One region of the Paenarthrobacter sp. TE3676 genome, then DNA from elsewhere that is predicted to be linked to it. Evidence: predicted binding sites of a transcription regulator. Region 1 holds the regulator's gene; each other region holds the start of a gene.
What was found. The regulator HrcA, encoded in region 1, represses chaperone genes, less so after heat shock. The targets are predictions, from matches to a motif close to TTNGCACTCGNNNNNNNCGAGTGCNAA.
Positions count from the first base shown of each region.

Region 1 (5,857 bases):
GTACGAGGTCAGCAATTGGTCCCGAACGCCGGAACAGGCCTGCCGGCACAATCTTGCCTACTGGCGCGGGGATGACTGGTGGGGCATCGGACCCGGAGCCCACTCCCACATGGGAGGTGTCCGGTGGTGGAACGTCAAGCACCCCACTGCCTATGCGGGACGGCTGGCCGCAGGAAGCTCGCCGGCTGCCGGCCGGGAAACCCTCGACGCCGAAACCCGTGAGGTTGAGCGCATCATGCTCGAAGCGCGGCTCGGAACGGGGCTGTCCGTGGATGCCTTGGACGCGATCGGGCGCCATGCGATGGCCGGGCTGATTGCGGACGAGCTGGTGGACCCCGTCCAGGCTTTCAAGGGCCGGCTTGTCCTCACGCTGAAGGGGCGGCTGTTGGCCGACGCCGTAGTCCGCAGGATTCTTCCGGACTAACCGCAGTGCCCGCCCGAAAGGGCAGGCGGGGCTACTTAATCCAACGCAGGTTGACCTTGTAACGGTGGGGTTGCCCGTGGTTTACGCGGATTCCCGCCGAGACGGAGAAGCACGTGAGGGCCACCCAGATAGCGGTGGCAATCACGGCGAAGATGTTGCCCACAACCGGCAGCAGCACCAGAATGTTGGCCAGCACTGCGGCGATGGTGGGAGGCAACGTGAAGTTCAGCGCCTCTTTGGATTCCTGTGCGGTGAACGGCCCGCGATCCCGGAAAATCAAGTAGATCAGAAGGGATGGCAGGCATCCCAGGATGCCGCCAAAGTGGGCCAAGGTAGCCCACTGCCTGTCCTCGCTGGCCGTCAACGGGAGTGCGTTGGCAGGCGCGCCATGGTACTGGGGCCGGCCTGCGGCGCTGCCCGGTTCTTCAGGAGCGTTATCTGCCACGGTGTCTTCCCTTTGCTGTAAAGATGCTGCGGTATTGCTGTCCCAGAATACCGGCCCCAAGGTACTTCCCGGGACCAACGCCCCGTTGACACGGTAGTTGCTGATAGCTCATGGACCGTGGCTCAAGGAACCGTCAGGAAATCGATGACTTCTTCAACGCGGCCCAGAAGAGATGCTTCAAGGTCGGCATAGGTGCGAACTGCCCCGAGTAGCCGCTGCCAGCCCAAGCCTATGTCCTCAGCGGTCTCGTGGGGCCAGCCGAAGGCCGTGAGGATTCCTGTCTTCCAATCGATCCCCCGGGGTACGGCAGGCCAAGCCTCGATGCCCAGGACCTTTGGCCGGATGGCCTGCCAGACGTCCACGTAGGGGTGGCCGACAATCAAAACGTTTCCTGCCGCTCCGGGCACCGTCATTGCCTCGGCTGCGATGCGCGACTCTTTGGACCCGGGGACAAGGTGGTCCACCAAGATGCCAAGGCGGCGACCCGGCCCGGGGTTGAAGGCAGCGATGGCCGACTTCAGGTCGTCAACGCCATGCAATGGCTCCACGACGATGCCTTCCACGCGGAGATCGTCGCCCCAGACCTTCTCGACGAGCTCGGCGTCGTGCTTTCCTTCCACCCAGACGCGGCTCGCCTTGGCCACCTGGGCACGTTGGCCCTGTACCCTCACGGATCCGGACGCTGTCCGGGTGGAAGGGGCGGCAGAGGCGGCAGGGCGGGCAGCAGGAGGCATCAGCCGGATTGCCTGCCCTTCCAGTAGGAACCCGAATCCCAACTGGAACGACTTGGTCTTTCCGCGCCTGTCTTCAAGGGAGACGACGTGCATTCCGCCTGATTTCTCAACACGGGTGACTTCGCCCACCCAGCCCGACTGCACGTCTTCGAGGACCATTCCCCGCTGTACGGCCACTTCCGGCAGCTGTTTTTTGCCAGGAGCGGACAGATCCTGCGGGCCCCAATTGTCGAAAGCCAAGGGATTCCTACCTTTTGTGCTGGTTTATGGCGCGGGCCGAAGGCGGTCGCGGGAGGTTTCAATGCTAGCAACGGGGTGGCTCATACTAGACTTGTTAGCACTTGGGCATGTTGAGTGCTAAGTGTGGTGGTCCGATTGAGATCCCGCGTTGACCGGTCGCAGGGACCAAGGCAGTCGTCAGGAGGTGGAGCAATGAGTGAGCCGCGCAAGCTTGAGGTGCTGCGTGCCATCGTTGAGGATTACGTGCATTCCAGGGAACCTGTTGGATCTAAGGCCCTCGTGGAACGGCACCATCTTGGCGTTTCCAGTGCCACCATCAGGAATGACATGGCTGTCTTGGAAGAGGAAGGCCTCATCGCGGCACCCCACACTAGCGCAGGCCGAATCCCAACGGACAAGGGTTACCGCTTATTCGTTGACCGAATTTCCCAGGTCAAACCGCTTTCGGCCGCCGAGCGCAGGGCCATCCACTCGTTGCTTGAGGGCCCGGATGATGTTGATGACATCCTGGAGCGCACAGTACGGCTTCTGTCGCAGCTGACCAACCAGGTGGCCGTGGTGCAGTATCCCCATTCCAATCGCGCGCTGGTCCGGCACGTGGAATTCGTCCTGTTGGCCCCAAAGCAGGTGCTTGTGGTCCTCATTGCGGATACGGGCAGCGTTGGGCAGAAGGTCATCGACGCCGGCTCTGACGTGAGCAACGAGGCGCTGATGCTCCTGCGGTCCCGCTTCCTCGGCAGCATCGCAGCCACCCAGATGGCTCTTTTGCCGCAGGTGCTGCCATCGGTAGTCGCCCTGTGTCCGCCGGAGCTCCGCAGCCTGGCGCAGACGTTGGCTCAGGGGCTGCAATCACTCAGTGACACCAGCCGCGAAGAGCGCATCCTGATGGCAGGAACGGCCAACCTGGCCCGCTCCAATGTGGATTTCCCATTGAGCATCGGTCCCGTGTTGGAGGCACTCGAGGAACAAGTTGTCATGCTTCGGTTGTTGTCAGACATGGGGGATGATCCCCGTGGCGTCACCGTGAGCATTGGACGCGAAAATCCGTACGACGGCTTGGCTGAGGCGTCCGTCGTGGCTACCGGCTATGGCTCCGGGGCCAAGGTGGGGATTCTTGGTCCGACACGCATGGACTACCCCACCACCATGGCAGCCGTACGCGCCGTGGCCCGTTACCTTTCCCGCATTCTCGGCGGCTGAAAACCGGTCCGAGGAAACATCCGCAGTACAACAAGGAAGAGATACCGACTTTGAGCAGCCACTATGACGTTTTGGGAGTCTCGCCGGAAGCCACCGGGGAAGAGATCAAAAAGGCGTACCGCAAGTTGGCGCGGAAACTGCACCCCGACGTAAACCCCGGTGAAGATGTCGCGGAACAGTTCAAGGCCGTGACCCACGCTTACGAAGTGTTGTCCGACCCCCAGAAGCGCCGGGTCTACGATGCCACCGGCAATGAGAACGGCACCGACAACGGTTTCGGTGGCGGCTACTCCGGCCAGGGTTTCGCGTTCCAGGACATCTTCGACACCTTCTTTGGTGGCGGTGGCGGCCACGGTGGACCAGCCTCGCGTGTCCGTCGCGGCCAGGACGCACTCATCAGCGTCCGCATCGACCTGAAGGACGCCGTGTTCGGCGTCAACAAGAAGCTTGAAGTGGACACTGCCGTGGTTTGCCCCACCTGTGACGGCAGCTGCTGCCGCCCGGGCACCCACCCGGAACGCTGCGACATTTGCGGTGGCAGCGGCCAGGTACAGCGGGCTGTCCGATCCATTCTCGGTCAGGTCATGACCACCGCGCCTTGTGGTTCCTGCGAAGGTTTCGGCACGGTCATCAAGGACCCCTGCAACGAGTGCAATGGACAGGGCCGAATCCGCAGCCGCCGTTCCCTCACCATCAAGGTACCGGCAGGCGTCGCAACCGGGACGCGCATCCAGTTGTCCGGGCAGGGCGAAGCAGGTCCCGCAGGTGGTCCTGCCGGTGATCTCTATGTAGAAATCCGGGTCAACAACGATTCCATGTTCATGCGCGAAGGCGACGACCTTCATGCCACACTGAGCGTCCCCATGACGGCGGCGGCACTTGGCACCGAGCTGCAGCTGGACACCTTCGACGGCGCACAGGATATCGACGTGAAGGCCGGCACGCAGTCGGGCGAAATCATTACCCTCCGCGGCCTGGGCGTCACGCACCTCCGTGGTTACGGACGAGGCGACCTCAAGGTTCACCTGCACGTAGAGACGCCAAGCAAGCTCGACCCAGCCCAGGAAGAACTCTTGCAGCAGCTCGCCAAGCTGCGCAATGAGCAATTCACCGAAGGAAAGCTTGTGGCAAGCGGGGGCATGTTCGCGAAGCTGCGGGACAAGCTCGGTAACCTGTAGCGGTGAGCAACCCCGTTTTCTTCACAGCCGCGGGCAGCCTCGGCCAGGTGATCCCCGGTTCCACATTCGTGCTCGAGGGTCCCGAGGCCCGGCATGCTGTAACGGTCAAACGCCTGGCCGCGGGCGAGCCCGTTGATATAGCGGATGGTTCAGGTGCGCGGCTGATAGGCACGGTGGTGGATGCCGGATCCAGCAGTTTGACCGTGAAGGCGTCTGAGGTGCTTTTCGAGGAGCAGCCGGAGGTCCGGTTGGTGCTGGTTCAGGCCCTGGCTAAAGGTGACCGCGATGAACTTGCCATCGAGACCGCCACGGAACTAGGAATTGATGCTGTCATTCCATGGCAGTCTGAGCGCGCAATCGTGCGTTGGAAGGGCGAAAGGGCTGCCAAAGCCCACGCGAAGTGGCAGTCGGTGGTCACTGCGGCCGCCAAGCAGGCGCGGCGAGCCTGGATTCCTGAGGTCCGGTCCATCGTCGATACCGCTAATTTGGCGAAGGCGGTCGAGGCCGCTGACTTGGCCATCATCCTGCATGAAGACGCCAAAAATCCCTTGCGGACTGTCCTCGAAGAGTCGGCTGCGTTGCCCAGTGACGCTGCGGGGTCACAGCGGGAGGTTCTTTTGATCGTTGGACCGGAGGGCGGAATCTCACCGCGTGAAGTAACACGGCTCAGCGACGCAGGCGCCGTAACGGCCCTGTTGGGTCACCATGTCTTGCGGTCGTCGACGGCGGGACCCGCCGCCGTCGTTCTTGCCAGTGACGTTCTGGGCCGCTGGTAACCAGCCTCGCAGGCTATCCAGCCCCGCACGCTATCCGACGTTGAACAGGCGGGTATCGGTGCTCGTTTCGATGGTGGCGCCTGCTTCATCGACTTGTGAAACCCGCAACTCATACTTTCCGGTCTTCAACGTGGCGCTGAAGGTAAAAAGTCCGTACTGACCTGGTTCACCGGTCGCCTTGGTTTGACCGGTGAGCAGGCCGGTCTTTTCGCCCTTGCCGTTCTCTTGGAGGATCTGCCAGCTGACGGGCCTGGAGCTGTCGGTGCTGCGGCCGTTGAACTTGACGACGCCTGCCGGCAAGGACGTTTCTTCCTGCGGATCGATAATCCAAAGCGGCGCAACCAGGGAGGCATTCCGTTCCATGGGTTGGCCGAGCTGTACCTGCCCGAACGCCATGTAGTCCTTGTGTCCGTCAACCAAAATGACAACCTGGATTTGCTGGCCTGAGTTTATGAGTCCGGAGGACGAAGCTGCTGCTGTAGCCGTGTAGACCAATTGCTGGACGGCGCGATGCGCCATCCCGGCGTCGAGGTTTGAGTTGAAGGCGTCCCGCGAAATATCAACGGTGATCACATTCTTGCCCGAGATGGACGTAGCAAGACTCTCGGGGTCCTGCCACGGCGTGAAGAAGTCGTGGTCCAAGGGTTTTTCGGCCATCATGATCCGCAGCGCTGTGGTCACAGGATTTTCGTCGCTCGAAATGTCCCTGAACTCGCGGTAGAGGTAAACCTCCTCCTTGCTGCGTCCGATCCAGTACACCGGGATTTTGGTGGAAGCCTGCGTGGTCTCCAGCGGGGCGTGGCTGGCAGGGGCGTCCTGGACGGTGACTGGTGGCGAACTAACGCTTGCTTGGCTACTGC
Region 1 is NZ_JBWBQU010000001.1:646,891-652,747, forward strand. Features, by position in the region: gene hemW (radical SAM family heme chaperone HemW) at 1-424, shown strand, start outside; gene ACZ881_RS03155 (DUF4870 domain-containing protein) at 456-869, opposite strand; gene ACZ881_RS03160 (DUF3097 domain-containing protein) at 992-1,843, opposite strand; gene hrcA (heat-inducible transcriptional repressor HrcA) at 2,036-3,043, shown strand; gene dnaJ (molecular chaperone DnaJ) at 3,094-4,221, shown strand; gene ACZ881_RS03175 (16S rRNA (uracil(1498)-N(3))-methyltransferase) at 4,224-4,997, shown strand; gene ACZ881_RS03180 (GerMN domain-containing protein) at 5,028-5,857, opposite strand, start outside.

Region 2 (5,857 bases), on a different contig from region 1:
ACCGCGGAACTGTGTTGGCCATCACCGGAAGGTCGGAGGACATTGATCCCCAGGAAATCAGCGGTCTGCTGGACGGCTGCCAACTAACGGAGGCGGAGATGGAGCAGGATTTCGGCGTCTGGGACGACCCCCTGGAACTCAGCGACGCCCTCTAAACCGAACACCCACACAAAGGAGAAACACCATGAAAGTCAGGAATTCGCTGCGTGCCCTCAAGAAGATCCCCGGCGCCCAGATCGTGCGCAGGCGGGGGCGCACCTTCGTCATCAACAAGAACAACCCGCGGATGAAGGCGCGGCAGGGCTAACAGCACGGCGTTGTTTAATGGGGGAATGCCAATCCTGAACAAAGACATGTCCCTGTGCATTTCGCTTGCGGCCCGGCCCAGCAATATCGGGACCAGGTTCCACAACTATCTGTACGATCTGCTCGGCCTGAACTTTGTCTACAAGGCATTCGCCCCCGCGGACATCACCCTTGCGGTGGCGGGCATCCGCGGCCTCCCGATCCGGGGCGCCGCGGTGTCCATGCCGTACAAGGAAGCCGTCATCCCGCTGGTTGACGTCATGGATCCGTCGGCCAAAGCCATTGATTCGGTGAATACCATCGTCAATAACCACGGTGTCCTCACTGCCTACAACACGGACTACATCGCGATCGCCCGGCTCCTGAAGGACCACCAGGTTCCCAGCAGCCACACGGTGCTGCTCCGCGGTGCCGGCGGCATGGCCAAGGCCGTAGCCGCAGCCCTTCGGGACGCCGGGTTCACCGCTGTAACCATCGTGGCACGCAATGAGGGCACCGGCCGTGCGCTCGCAGACCTCTACGGCTTCGGATGGCAGGACGACGTCAACGGATCAACCGCGGACCTCATCATCAACGTCACTCCGTTGGGAATGGCAGGTGCGGATGAAACCGCCCAGTCCTTCGATGACGCCACTATTTCCGCTGCCCAGGTGGTGTTCGACGTCGTGGCATTGCCGTCGGAGACGCCGCTCATCACCGCTGCCCGGCGAGCTGACAAGAAGGTGATCACGGGCGCCGAGGTCATCGCTATCCAAGCTGAGGAGCAGTTTGTCCTGTACACGGGCGTGCGTCCGAGCGCCGAGCAGGTGCGTGAAGCTTCGGAGTTCTCCCGCCGTTAGCTCTTGTGACACATCAGGCCGTCACTGGCTCCACGACAACAGCCACTCTTTCCTCGCCGATCCGGGTGAGGACCAAGGTGGCTGTTTTCGCATCCTTGCCCTTGAGGGGTTTGGCGGGAAGCAGTTGCTTCCGCAACTCTTCCGGGGTCACTGCCGTGCCGCGCTTCTTGATATCCAGCACCGTGACGCCGTTGTTCTTCACCCATGCCTTGAGCGCCTTGACGTTGTAGGGCATCACTTCAAGCACTTTGTAGGCACGGGCGAACGGGGTGTCATGCAGCTCGGGGGCGCAGATGTAGGCGATGTGCTCGTCCACCAGATGCCCACCGAGGCGTTCTGCGACGTCGGCCACCAGCCCTGCCCGGATCACCGCCCCATCGGGTTCATAGAGGAAGCCCTCGACAGGCCCGACGGCGGCTACCGGGCCGCCGTCGAAATCCGCACCGCTGGTGATTTCAGCGGCGCCTTGGCTGCCGATAACCAGCGCTGCGCGACGCACGCCGGGGCGGGCCACTGCGTTGAACCATAAGGTCACTTCGGTAACATCGCCGCCCACTGAGACCCATTGGGCCTCGCAGCCTGACGGCACCGAATCATGGGGGATTCCGGGACCCATTTTGACGCCGATTGCGCGGCCGGTGGCTGCCAGGCGTTCAACGAAGGACAACGGGGGAGAGAACGCTTCAGGGTCCCAGATCCGCTTGGTTCCGGAAGTGGACGTGGTTCGCCGGGCAGGATCCAGCCATACACCGTCGATCCCGTCCAGTTCCACGGACGTGGCATCCGAGTGCACCACAGTGGCGTGCGGGAATGGCATGAGGTTGATCGTGGCGCAGGCGGCAGTGGTTTCATCCATCTCAACGGCGGTCACCGAAATGTCCATGGAAGCCATCGCCATGGAATCGGCACCAAGGCCGCAGCCGAGGTCAGCAACGTGCGGGATGCCCGCCTTCGCGAAACGTTCGGCGTGCCGGGCCGCGACGTTCAAGCGCGTTGCCTGCTCCAGTCCCGCTTGAGTGAAAAGCATTTGCCGGGCGAACTCGCCGAACTTGGCCTCGGCACGTGTCCGCAGGCGGGATTGCGTGAGGACCGCGGCCACGAGTTCGGGGGAGTGGCCCGCTTTCCGGAGCTCGGCATTGACGCTGAACGAGTCGGCTTCGCGGTAGGGCCCCAAGGAGGCAAGAAGTTCCCATCCTTCAGTTGTCAGCAAGGGCGCGATCTGTTCCTGCGGTGCGTGAGGCATGGGATCAAGCCTAACGGCGCGGTGCTTGACAACGTGACCGGCGAATCAGCCCGATAGGGTTGTTTTCATGGAAGACAACGCAGCCCCGCATCACTCCACCATGACAAAGTTCGCTCGTCCGGCCCTGATAGCGGGGGCAGTGATCGCGGTAATTTGCGTCGGCCTGCTAATCATTATCTTCGCGTTGGATTCCTTCAATGCCGCCACCTACTCCGTCGCCGGCAAGAGCGTTAACGACGCCACCGAAGAAGCGCGGGGCATCCGCGAACTCTACAGCGGTGCCAGAACCGGTGGAATCATCACCCTGGTGATCTCCGGCGTCGTAGCTATTGCCGCTGCCGTAGTGCTGTATCTGAACCGCGGCAACGCTCCGTTGGACGAGGACGATGACGGCGAAGACTACGACCTGGACGACCTCACCGGCCGGTGACGGAGGTTCACTCATGACGAAATTCTGGCACTCGCCTTGACCGAGTGCTAACGCTTACATAGAGTCTTGTTAGCACTCTCCCCCGGAGGGTGCTAATCACGCCAAGCGTCTTCCGGCACCGCGACGACGGTTGTACGCTCCGGCACCCTAGTTCTTAGTCCATGAATCAGCTCATGAAAAGGAGAGTCCGAGTGTCGGTCTCGATTAAGCCTCTTGAGGATCGTATTGTTGTTCGCCCGCTCGAAGCAGAGCAGACCACGGCTTCCGGCCTGGTAATTCCGGACTCCGCACAGGAGAAGCCGCAGGAAGGCGAAGTTGTTGCAATCGGCCCCGGCCGCTTCGATGACAACGGCAACCGCGTACCGGTTGACGTAGCTGTTGGCGACGTCGTCATCTACTCCAAGTACGGTGGAACCGAAGTCAAGACCGGCGGCAACGAGTACCTCGTTCTGTCCGCCCGCGACGTCCTTGCGATCGTCGTAAAGTAACTTCCTGGAGCCCCGCACCGCCGCCGCGTTGGAATCATTCCGACCGTCAGCGGTGCGGGTTTTCTGTCTTGAAAGGACACAACCATGGCAAAGCAGCTTGCTTTTAACGATGCTGCCCGCCGGTCTCTTGAGGCCGGTATCGACAAGCTCGCCAATACTGTCAAGGTGACGCTTGGCCCGCGCGGCCGCAACGTCGTGCTGGACAAGAAGTGGGGCGCTCCCACGATCACCAACGACGGTGTGACCATCGCCCGCGAAGTTGAGCTTGACGACCCCTACGAGAACCTTGGCGCACAGCTGGCCAAGGAAGTAGCAACCAAGACCAACGATGTCGCCGGCGACGGCACCACCACGGCCACCGTGCTGGCACAGGCCCTGGTCAAGGAGGGCCTCCGCAACGTTGCTGCCGGCGCCGCTCCTGGCGAGATCAAGCGCGGCATCGAGGTTTCCGTCGAAGCCATCGCAGCCCGCCTCCTGGAGAACGCCCGCGAAGTCGAAGGCACCCAGGTTGCCAGCGTTGCAGCCATCTCCGCGCAGAGCGACGAGGTTGGCGAACTGCTGGCTGAAGCGTTCGGCAAGGTTGGCAAGGATGGTGTCATCACCATTGAAGAATCCTCCACCACCCAGACCGAACTGGTGCTCACCGAGGGCATGCAGTTCGACAAGGGCTACCTTTCCCCGTACTTCGTCACTGACGCAGAGCGCCAGGAAGCAGTTCTTGAAGACGCCCTCATCCTGATCAACCAGGGCAAGATCTCCTCGCTGCAGGACTTCCTGCCGCTGCTGGAAAAGGCCCTGCAGGCCAACAAGCCGCTCTTCATCATTGCTGAAGACATCGAAGGCGAAGCCCTCTCCACGCTGATCGTCAACCGTATCCGCGGCACGCTCAACGTTGTTGCCGTCAAGGCTCCGGGCTTCGGCGACCGCCGCAAGGCCATGCTCCAGGACATCGCGACGCTCACGGGCGCCCAGGTTGTTTCCCCGGACCTCGGCCTGACCCTGGACAGCGTTGGCCTCGAGGTCCTTGGTACCGCTCGCCGTATCACGGTGACCAAGGACAACACCACCATCGTTGACGGTGCCGGCACGGCTCAGGACGTTGCCGACCGCGTGGCGCAGCTGCGTGCTGAGCTCACCCGGACGGACTCCGACTGGGACAAGGAAAAGCTGCAGGAACGCTTGGCCAAGTTGGCCGGCGGCATCGGCGTGATCAAGGTTGGCGCAGCCACCGAGGTTGAGCTGAAGGAAAAGAAGCACCGCATCGAGGACGCTGTTTCCTCCACGCGTGCAGCCCTCGAAGAAGGCATTGTTTCCGGTGGCGGTTCCGCTCTCATCCACGCCCTCAAGGCGCTGGACGAGTCCCCGGCCGTCAAGGCCCTGGAGGGTGACGCGGCAGCTGCTGTGGGCATCGTCCGCCGCGCCTTGGTTCAGCCTTTGCGCTGGATCGCCCAGAACGCCGGCTTCGATGGCTTCGTGGTTGTTGCCAAGGTTTCCGAGCTGGAAGCCAACCACGGCTTCAACGCCAAGTCGGGCGAGTACGAGGACCTGATCGCCGCTGGCGTGATCGACCCCGTCAAGGTCACCCGTTCGGCTCTCCGCAACGCCGCTTCCATCGCTGCCCTGGTTCTCACCACCGAGACCCTGGTTGCCGAGAAGCCGGCTGAGGAAGAAGACGCACACGCAGGCCACCAGCACTAAGAGCCTGTTATACAGAAGCCCCGGTCACCGTGACCGGGGCTTCTGTTGTCTTCGGGGTGGTGTCGTGGCCTGTGTCGCTCAGCTATTGTGAGCGCACGACGGCGGCGGTAACCTGACGCTAATACGGCGGCTTGGGTGCGTCAACGGGGCGCATCGACGCCGACGGGTGAGCCATGACGATGCCTGCCACAGCTTTGGACCTGGGACGCTCGGCATTCTCCGAGCACCGCTGGAGCGATGCCTTCGAATGCCTCGCCCGCGCCGACACCGCAGGGGGACTGCCTCCTCAAGACATCGAGCTGGTGGCCTCTGTAGCGATGCTGTTGGGCAAAGACGCCGAGGGCGTGGCCTACTTGACCCGGGCGCACGACGAATTCATCACGCTGGGCGACACGGATAGTGCCGCGCGCTGCGCAGCATGGCTGGTGCTGTACTTGATGGATCTCGGTGAGCCCGCCCGCAGCAGCGGCTGGATGTCCCGGGCCAAGCATCTGGTGGAAGGGCTGGATAGCCCTACCGCAGCGGAGGGCTACCTGTTGGTTCCGGAGGCACTTGGTGCCCTGTACGGAGGAGCTCCGGAGGCGAGCTTTGCGATTTTCAGCCGGGCGTTGGAGATCGGCCGGCACTTCCAGGACAAGGACCTCATGGCGCTGGGCCAGCTCGGCGTCGGAACCGCCAGGCTCACCCTCGGATTCCCGGATGAGGGCCTTCAACTTCTTGACGAAGTGATGGTCTCGGTCATCGCGGGCGAAGTTTCGCCCATCCCGTCCGGGATCATCTACTGTGCGGTGATCGGCAACTGCCGGTTGGTGTTGGATGTCCGCCGGGCCCAAGAGTGGACGGCCGCGTTGGA
Region 2 is NZ_JBWBQU010000003.1:570,740-576,596, forward strand. Features, by position in the region: gene ACZ881_RS10250 (GTP-binding protein) at 1-155, shown strand, start outside; gene ykgO (type B 50S ribosomal protein L36) at 185-307, shown strand; gene ACZ881_RS10260 (shikimate 5-dehydrogenase) at 333-1,145, shown strand; gene ACZ881_RS10265 (THUMP-like domain-containing protein) at 1,159-2,388, opposite strand; gene ACZ881_RS10270 (hypothetical protein) at 2,456-2,818, shown strand; gene groES (co-chaperone GroES) at 3,010-3,306, shown strand; gene groL (chaperonin GroEL) at 3,391-5,004, shown strand; gene ACZ881_RS10285 (LuxR C-terminal-related transcriptional regulator) at 5,178-5,857, shown strand, end outside.
Region 2: a site for HrcA is predicted at 2,843-2,869, ahead of groES (co-chaperone GroES). Genes of this name have one in related genera too.

Region 3 (5,857 bases), on a different contig from region 1:
GCAGGGTACGCAGGCGCTAGCGTCAAAAAACGAACGGCGCCGCCAGGAGGCGGCGCCGTTCGGCTTTAAGGACTGAGGCTAGATCTGTCCCACTGGGAGCTTCTTCTCTGCTTGGAAAACTTCCTCTACGCGACCCTGCGCCCAATAGCCGGACAGTGAGACCTGCGAACGCTCCAAGCCGCGCTGCACGAAGAAGATCTCGCGGAGTCCTTTCATATAGCCCCGCTCGCCGTGGGCGAAGACGTCCACGCGTCCAGGCAACCATTCGGTGGTGCGAAGGGCGTCAAGAAGCAGCTCGCTGGAACCCGCTTGGACGCCCTTGCGGAGGAGCCAGTGCAACTCCACTCCGGCAGGGGCGGAAATCGGAAGAATGTCGGCCTCGTTATCCACTTCAAGGAACACGGTTCCGCGGGCATCGGGAGCAAGGGCCTCCACGCAGGCCGCAATGGCTGGTATCGCGGCGTCGTCGCCGGCGAACAAGTACCAATCGGCCCCGGGGGCGGGGCTGTACCCACCGCCTGGACCTGTGAAGATGAGCGAATCGCCGGGCTTGGCGGCGACGGCCCAAGGACCGGCCAGTCCTTCATCACCGTGCACCACAAAGTCGATGGCCAGTTCCTGTGCTTCCAGGTCTACCCAGCGGATGGTGTACGTGCGAGTGTGAGGCCACTGCTCACGGGGCATGGTCTCGCGGATGGCCCACAAGTCCAGCGGGAGTTCGTACTCGACACCCGGCTGCGGAAACACGATTTTGATATAGCGGTCCACATATTCGTTGTTCGCGTAGTCAGTGAAACCAGGTCCGCCCGCCACAATCCGCACCATGTGCGGTGACAGGCGTTCATTTCGCAGGACGGTCAGGTTCACCTGCGGACGGGTTTTACGTGAGGCGGACGAAGTGACGGGGAGAGCGGTCATGAAGGTAAGCCTAAGCTAATTTCCTGCGCGTCGGCTGGGTATGAGTCGAAGGTTACAGACCTGGCCGAACAGGGTTACAGAACGGGTAATTCCCAATTGATGGGCTCAGCCCCCAAGCCAATGAGCAGCTCATTGGTCCGGCTGAAGGGCTTGGAGCCGAAGAATCCTCGTGATGCAGAGAGTGGACTTGGGTGGACCGAGGCGATGGACGGTGCCCCGCCCAGCAGGGGCACCACACCTTGGGCATCTTTGCCCCACAGGATCGCCACCAGCGGACTCTGCCGCCCGGCGCCGTCAGTGCGGTTGGCGACGGCGGTGACCGCCGCCGTCGTGACTGCTTCCCAACCTTTGCCGCGGTGGGAGCCGGCGTTTCCCGCTTCGACGCTGAGGACGCGGTTAAGGAGCAGGACGCCCTGCTCCGCCCAAGCGCTGAGGTCGCCGTGGACGCGGGGCGGGAGGCCGAGGTCATCGTGGAGTTCGCGGTAGATGTTGGCGAGGCTCCGAGGAATGGGTCGGGTAGGGCGGGAAACGGCGAACGACAACCCGATGGCGTGGCCCGGGGTTGGGTAAGGGTCCTGGCCGAGGATCAAGACTTTGACGTCGGCCAGCGGCTGTTTGAAGGCGCGCAGCAGGTTCTTTGCAGACGGCAGAACTTGGGCGCCGTTGGCCGATTGGCGTGCTACGTAGTCCAAGGCTTCACGGAGCTGGCCTTCAACCGGGCGCAATGCATCGGCCCAATCGGGAGCCACCAGCTCATCCAGCGGCTGTTTGAGCAGGGCGGCGAAACCCGGTTCAGTAGTATCAGCAGGTTCAAGATCAAAGAGTGCATCCTCGCCAGTCACCAGGCCATTGTCTCCCGCGCGCCGCACGACCTGCGAATGACACCGTTGTTATTCGCCCGTAACATGGGGGTAGGACATTTTCCCCCAACGAGCGTCGAAGGAGTGTGCCGTGGCAGAACCAGCACCGGAACCTATGGCGTCGCAGGCAACAGGCTTCGCCCTTGAGGACCTGGCGGCCGAGACCCGCAGTGACTCGCCGCTGAGTGAGCGTGACCAGCAGATGCTGGCGCTGGAGCGGCAATGGTGGAAGTACGCCGGAGCCAAGGAACAGGCTATCCGCGAGCTGTTTGATCTCTCTGCCACACACTACTACCAGATCCTGAACGCGCTCATAGACACCGAGGATGCGTTGGCCCACGATCCCATGCTCGTCAAGAGACTGCGTAGACTACGTACGTCCCGCCAGCGTGCGAGGACTGCACGTCGCTTGGGGTCCGACGCGTAAATCGCCAGGCTGATCTGTCAGCAGCAACCAGCAAGGACACCGCTTCACCATGACCAAATATGCCAAGGACGAATTCGACCAGGTTCCGCAGAACACGTCCCGCCAAGGCGTTCACCGCGACGCCCAAGAGACTGCACGCCCCACCCTGTGGCCGGTCCTGACCGTTGGGGCGGTGGCCCTGGTGCTCGGGCTGGTGGCCTTCCTGATCCTCCCCAACCTTGGGCTGGTAGCACCCAGCGCTTCGTCCAACACCACGACGCCGGCGCCGCTGCAGACCTCTGCGGCACCGTCCGCTGCGCCCACCGAATCCAGCAGTGCCCCGCCCGCTTCCAGCGAACCCAGCAGTGAACCGACGCCCTCGGAATCTCCTTCCGCCACTCCGTCTTCGTCTCCCGTGGACAAGGCCACTCCTGTGGCCGTCTACAACGGCGCCGGGACGGCAGGGTTGGCCGGACGGGTGGCAGGCCTCGTCCAGGGCGACGGTTGGGCGCTGAGCACTGTAGGAAACTGGGGCGGACTGCCGCAGCAGACGTCCGTGATCTTCTACAACGCTCCGGAGCAGAAGGCCAACGCGGAAGCGCTGGGTACCTTGCTGGGCATCCAGACGATCGTGGAAACGCCCGAGGTTCAACAGCCGCTGGTGGTTGTGGCCGGGCCCGGTTACCAGTAGGCATTGAGCCCGTTCCTGAGCTGAAATGCCGCAACTCGGTTAAGCCTCAATAACAAAAGTGGTGCCCTGCCCCTCCACGGCAGCGCGGCGCTAGTGACAGTGGTTACAGTGGACTAATTCCGGTACGGAGATCCCGGCTACCGGTCTTGGCTACTGCGAAAGTGTGGGCATCATGGCTTTGGGAACCGTCAAATGGTTCAACGCCGAAAAAGGCTACGGATTCATCACTGTGGATGAATCCGGCGACGACGTCTTTGTGCACTGGTCCGCCATCCAGATGGATGGCTTCCGCGCCCTCGAAGAAGGCCAGCGGGTTGAGTTCGAACTGGGGGAGGGCCAGAAGGGTCCGCAAGCCGAAGGCGTCCGCGTCGCGTAGTTCGATCGCGGCGTCTACGCCAATTCCTGTCAGCCCATGGCTGAAAGCCCTTTGTTTATAGAGCAAAGTGGCATCTCTGCTTGCACTCTCCCCGGTCGAGTGCTAATTATTGATTTAGCACTCCTATGGTTCGACTGCTAAGTCCGGCCCGGTTGACCCCGGCGGCGGACAGGCATCGGGCCGGCGGAGGATCAAGAAACACCTTGGTGGGGTGAGGTCCGGAGCGCGGGGCATACAGAGGCCCCAAGCGAAAGACCGTCCGTCGCGGGCACCCCATCTGATAGGTACCTTCTTAACGACTGTCCCGAAAGGACTACCGCCGTTATGGCCAAGATCATTGCATTTGATGAAGAGGCACGCCGCGGCCTCGAGCGGGGCCTGAACATCCTCGCAGACGCCGTCAAGGTCACCCTCGGCCCGCGTGGACGCAACGTCGTCCTCGAAAAGAAGTGGGGCGCCCCCACGATCACCAACGATGGTGTTTCCATCGCCAAGGAGATCGAGCTGGACGATCCTTACGAGAAGATCGGTGCAGAACTGGTCAAGGAAGTTGCCAAGAAGACGGATGACGTCGCTGGCGACGGTACCACCACTGCAACCGTTCTCGCCCAGGCACTGGTGAAGGAAGGCCTGCGCAACGTTGCCGCCGGCGCCGACCCGCTGTCCCTCAAGCGCGGTATCGAGAAGGCCGTTGAGGCAGTCATCAGCGAACTGCTGGCCTCCGCCAAGGAAATCGAAACCAAGGAAGAGATCGCAGCTACGGCTTCCATCTCCGCCGGCGACCCGGAAATCGGCAGCCTCATCGCCGAAGCCCTGGACAAGGTGGGCAAGGAAGGCGTCATCACGGTCGAGGAATCCAACACCTTCGGCCTGGAGCTCGAACTCACCGAAGGCATGCGCTTCGACAAGGGTTACATCTCCGCTTACTTCGTCACTGACGCAGAGCGCCAGGAAACGGTCCTCGAAGACCCGTACATCCTGATCGTCAACTCCAAGATCTCCAACGTGAAGGAACTCGTCACGGTTCTGGAGAAGGTCATGCAGTCCAACAAGCCGCTGCTGATCATCGCCGAAGACATCGAGGGCGAGGCTCTGGCCACCCTGATCGTCAACAAGATCCGTGGCACCTTCAAGTCCGTTGCCGTCAAGGCTCCGGGCTTCGGTGACCGTCGCAAGGCCCAGCTGGCCGACATCGCCATCCTCACCGGTGGCCAGGTCATCTCCGAAGAAGTTGGCCTCAAGCTCGAGAACGCTGGCTTGGAACTCCTCGGCACCGCCCGCAAGGTTGTTGTCACCAAGGACGAGACCACCATCGTTGAAGGTGCCGGCGACGCCGAGCAGATCGCAGGCCGCGTGGCCCAGATCCGCGCCGAGATCGAGAACTCCGACTCGGACTACGACCGTGAGAAGCTGCAGGAACGCCTGGCCAAGCTGGCCGGCGGCGTTGCAGTCATCAAGGCCGGTGCCGCAACCGAAGTTGAGCTCAAGGAACGCAAGCACCGCATTGAGGACGCAGTCCGCAACGCAAAGGCTGCCGTTGAAGAAGGCATCGTTGCCGGTGGTGGCGTTGCCCTCATCCAGGCAGGCGCCAAGGCATTCGCCAACCTCACCCTGCAGGGTGACGAGGCAACCGGTGCCAACATCGTCAAGGTTGCCATCGACGCACCGCTGAAGCAGATCGCTTTCAACGCTGGCCTCGAGCCGGGCGTTGTGGTGGACAAGGTTCGCGGCCTGCCTTCCGGCCACGGCCTGAACGCTGCCACGGGTGTCTACGAAGACCTTCTGGCTGCCGGCGTCAACGACCCCGTAAAGGTCACGCGCTCGGCTCTCCAGAACGCTGCTTCCATCGCTGGTCTCTTCCTGACCACCGAGGCCGTAGTTGCCGACAAGCCTGAGAAGAACGCTCCGGCTGCCGGTGGCGACGACATGGGCGGCATGGGCGGCTTCTAAGCCACCCGGCTGTAGCAATACAGCGCCCGGCATCACGCTGAACAGCATCACGACGGCGGCCCTCACCATTTTGGTGGGGGCCGCCGTTTTGTTCCCTCGTCAAAGCTGTACGTCAGGGCTGCAGACCCAAGTAGGTAGCAGATGATGCCCTTTTGAGCCCTCATAACGGCCTGTACTGCGACTCAGTTGGGTGCTATCACGGTTTTAGTGTCGGTGGGGTCTGGCAGGATTAACCCCATGACGATTATTGCTGCCGCCGATGGGTCCGCCCTCGGTAATCCTGGGCCGGCCGGTTGGGCCTGGTATGTTGACGACTCCTGTTGGCGAGCAGGAGGTTGGCCGCACGGTACCAACAACCAGGGCGAATTGATGGCCGTCCTCGACCTGTTTCGGTCGACGGCCCACGTGCCACAAGAAGAATTGCTGATCCTTTGCGACAGTCAGTACGTCATCAACTGCATCACCAAGTGGATGCCGGGCTGGAAGCGGAAGGGCTGGCGGAAGGCCGACGGCAAGCCCGTGCTGAACGTGGACCTTCTCAAGGACATCGACCAAGCGATCGTCGGCCGAAAATACACCTTCGAATGGGTTAAGGGCCACGCTGGTCACGACCTCAACGAAGCCGCCGATGAGCGCGCACGCGCCGTTGCCACGGC
Region 3 is NZ_JBWBQU010000005.1:393,653-399,509, reverse strand. Features, by position in the region: gene ACZ881_RS14630 (threonine/serine exporter family protein) at 1-20, shown strand, start outside; gene ACZ881_RS14625 (siderophore-interacting protein) at 79-918, opposite strand; gene ACZ881_RS14620 (uracil-DNA glycosylase) at 993-1,763, opposite strand; gene ACZ881_RS14615 (DUF3263 domain-containing protein) at 1,870-2,205, shown strand; gene ACZ881_RS14610 (LytR C-terminal domain-containing protein) at 2,255-2,875, shown strand; gene ACZ881_RS14605 (cold-shock protein) at 3,048-3,251, shown strand; gene groL (chaperonin GroEL) at 3,576-5,201, shown strand; gene ACZ881_RS14595 (ribonuclease HI family protein) at 5,439-5,857, shown strand, end outside.
Region 3: a site for HrcA is predicted at 3,366-3,392, ahead of groL (chaperonin GroEL). Genes of this name have one in related genera too.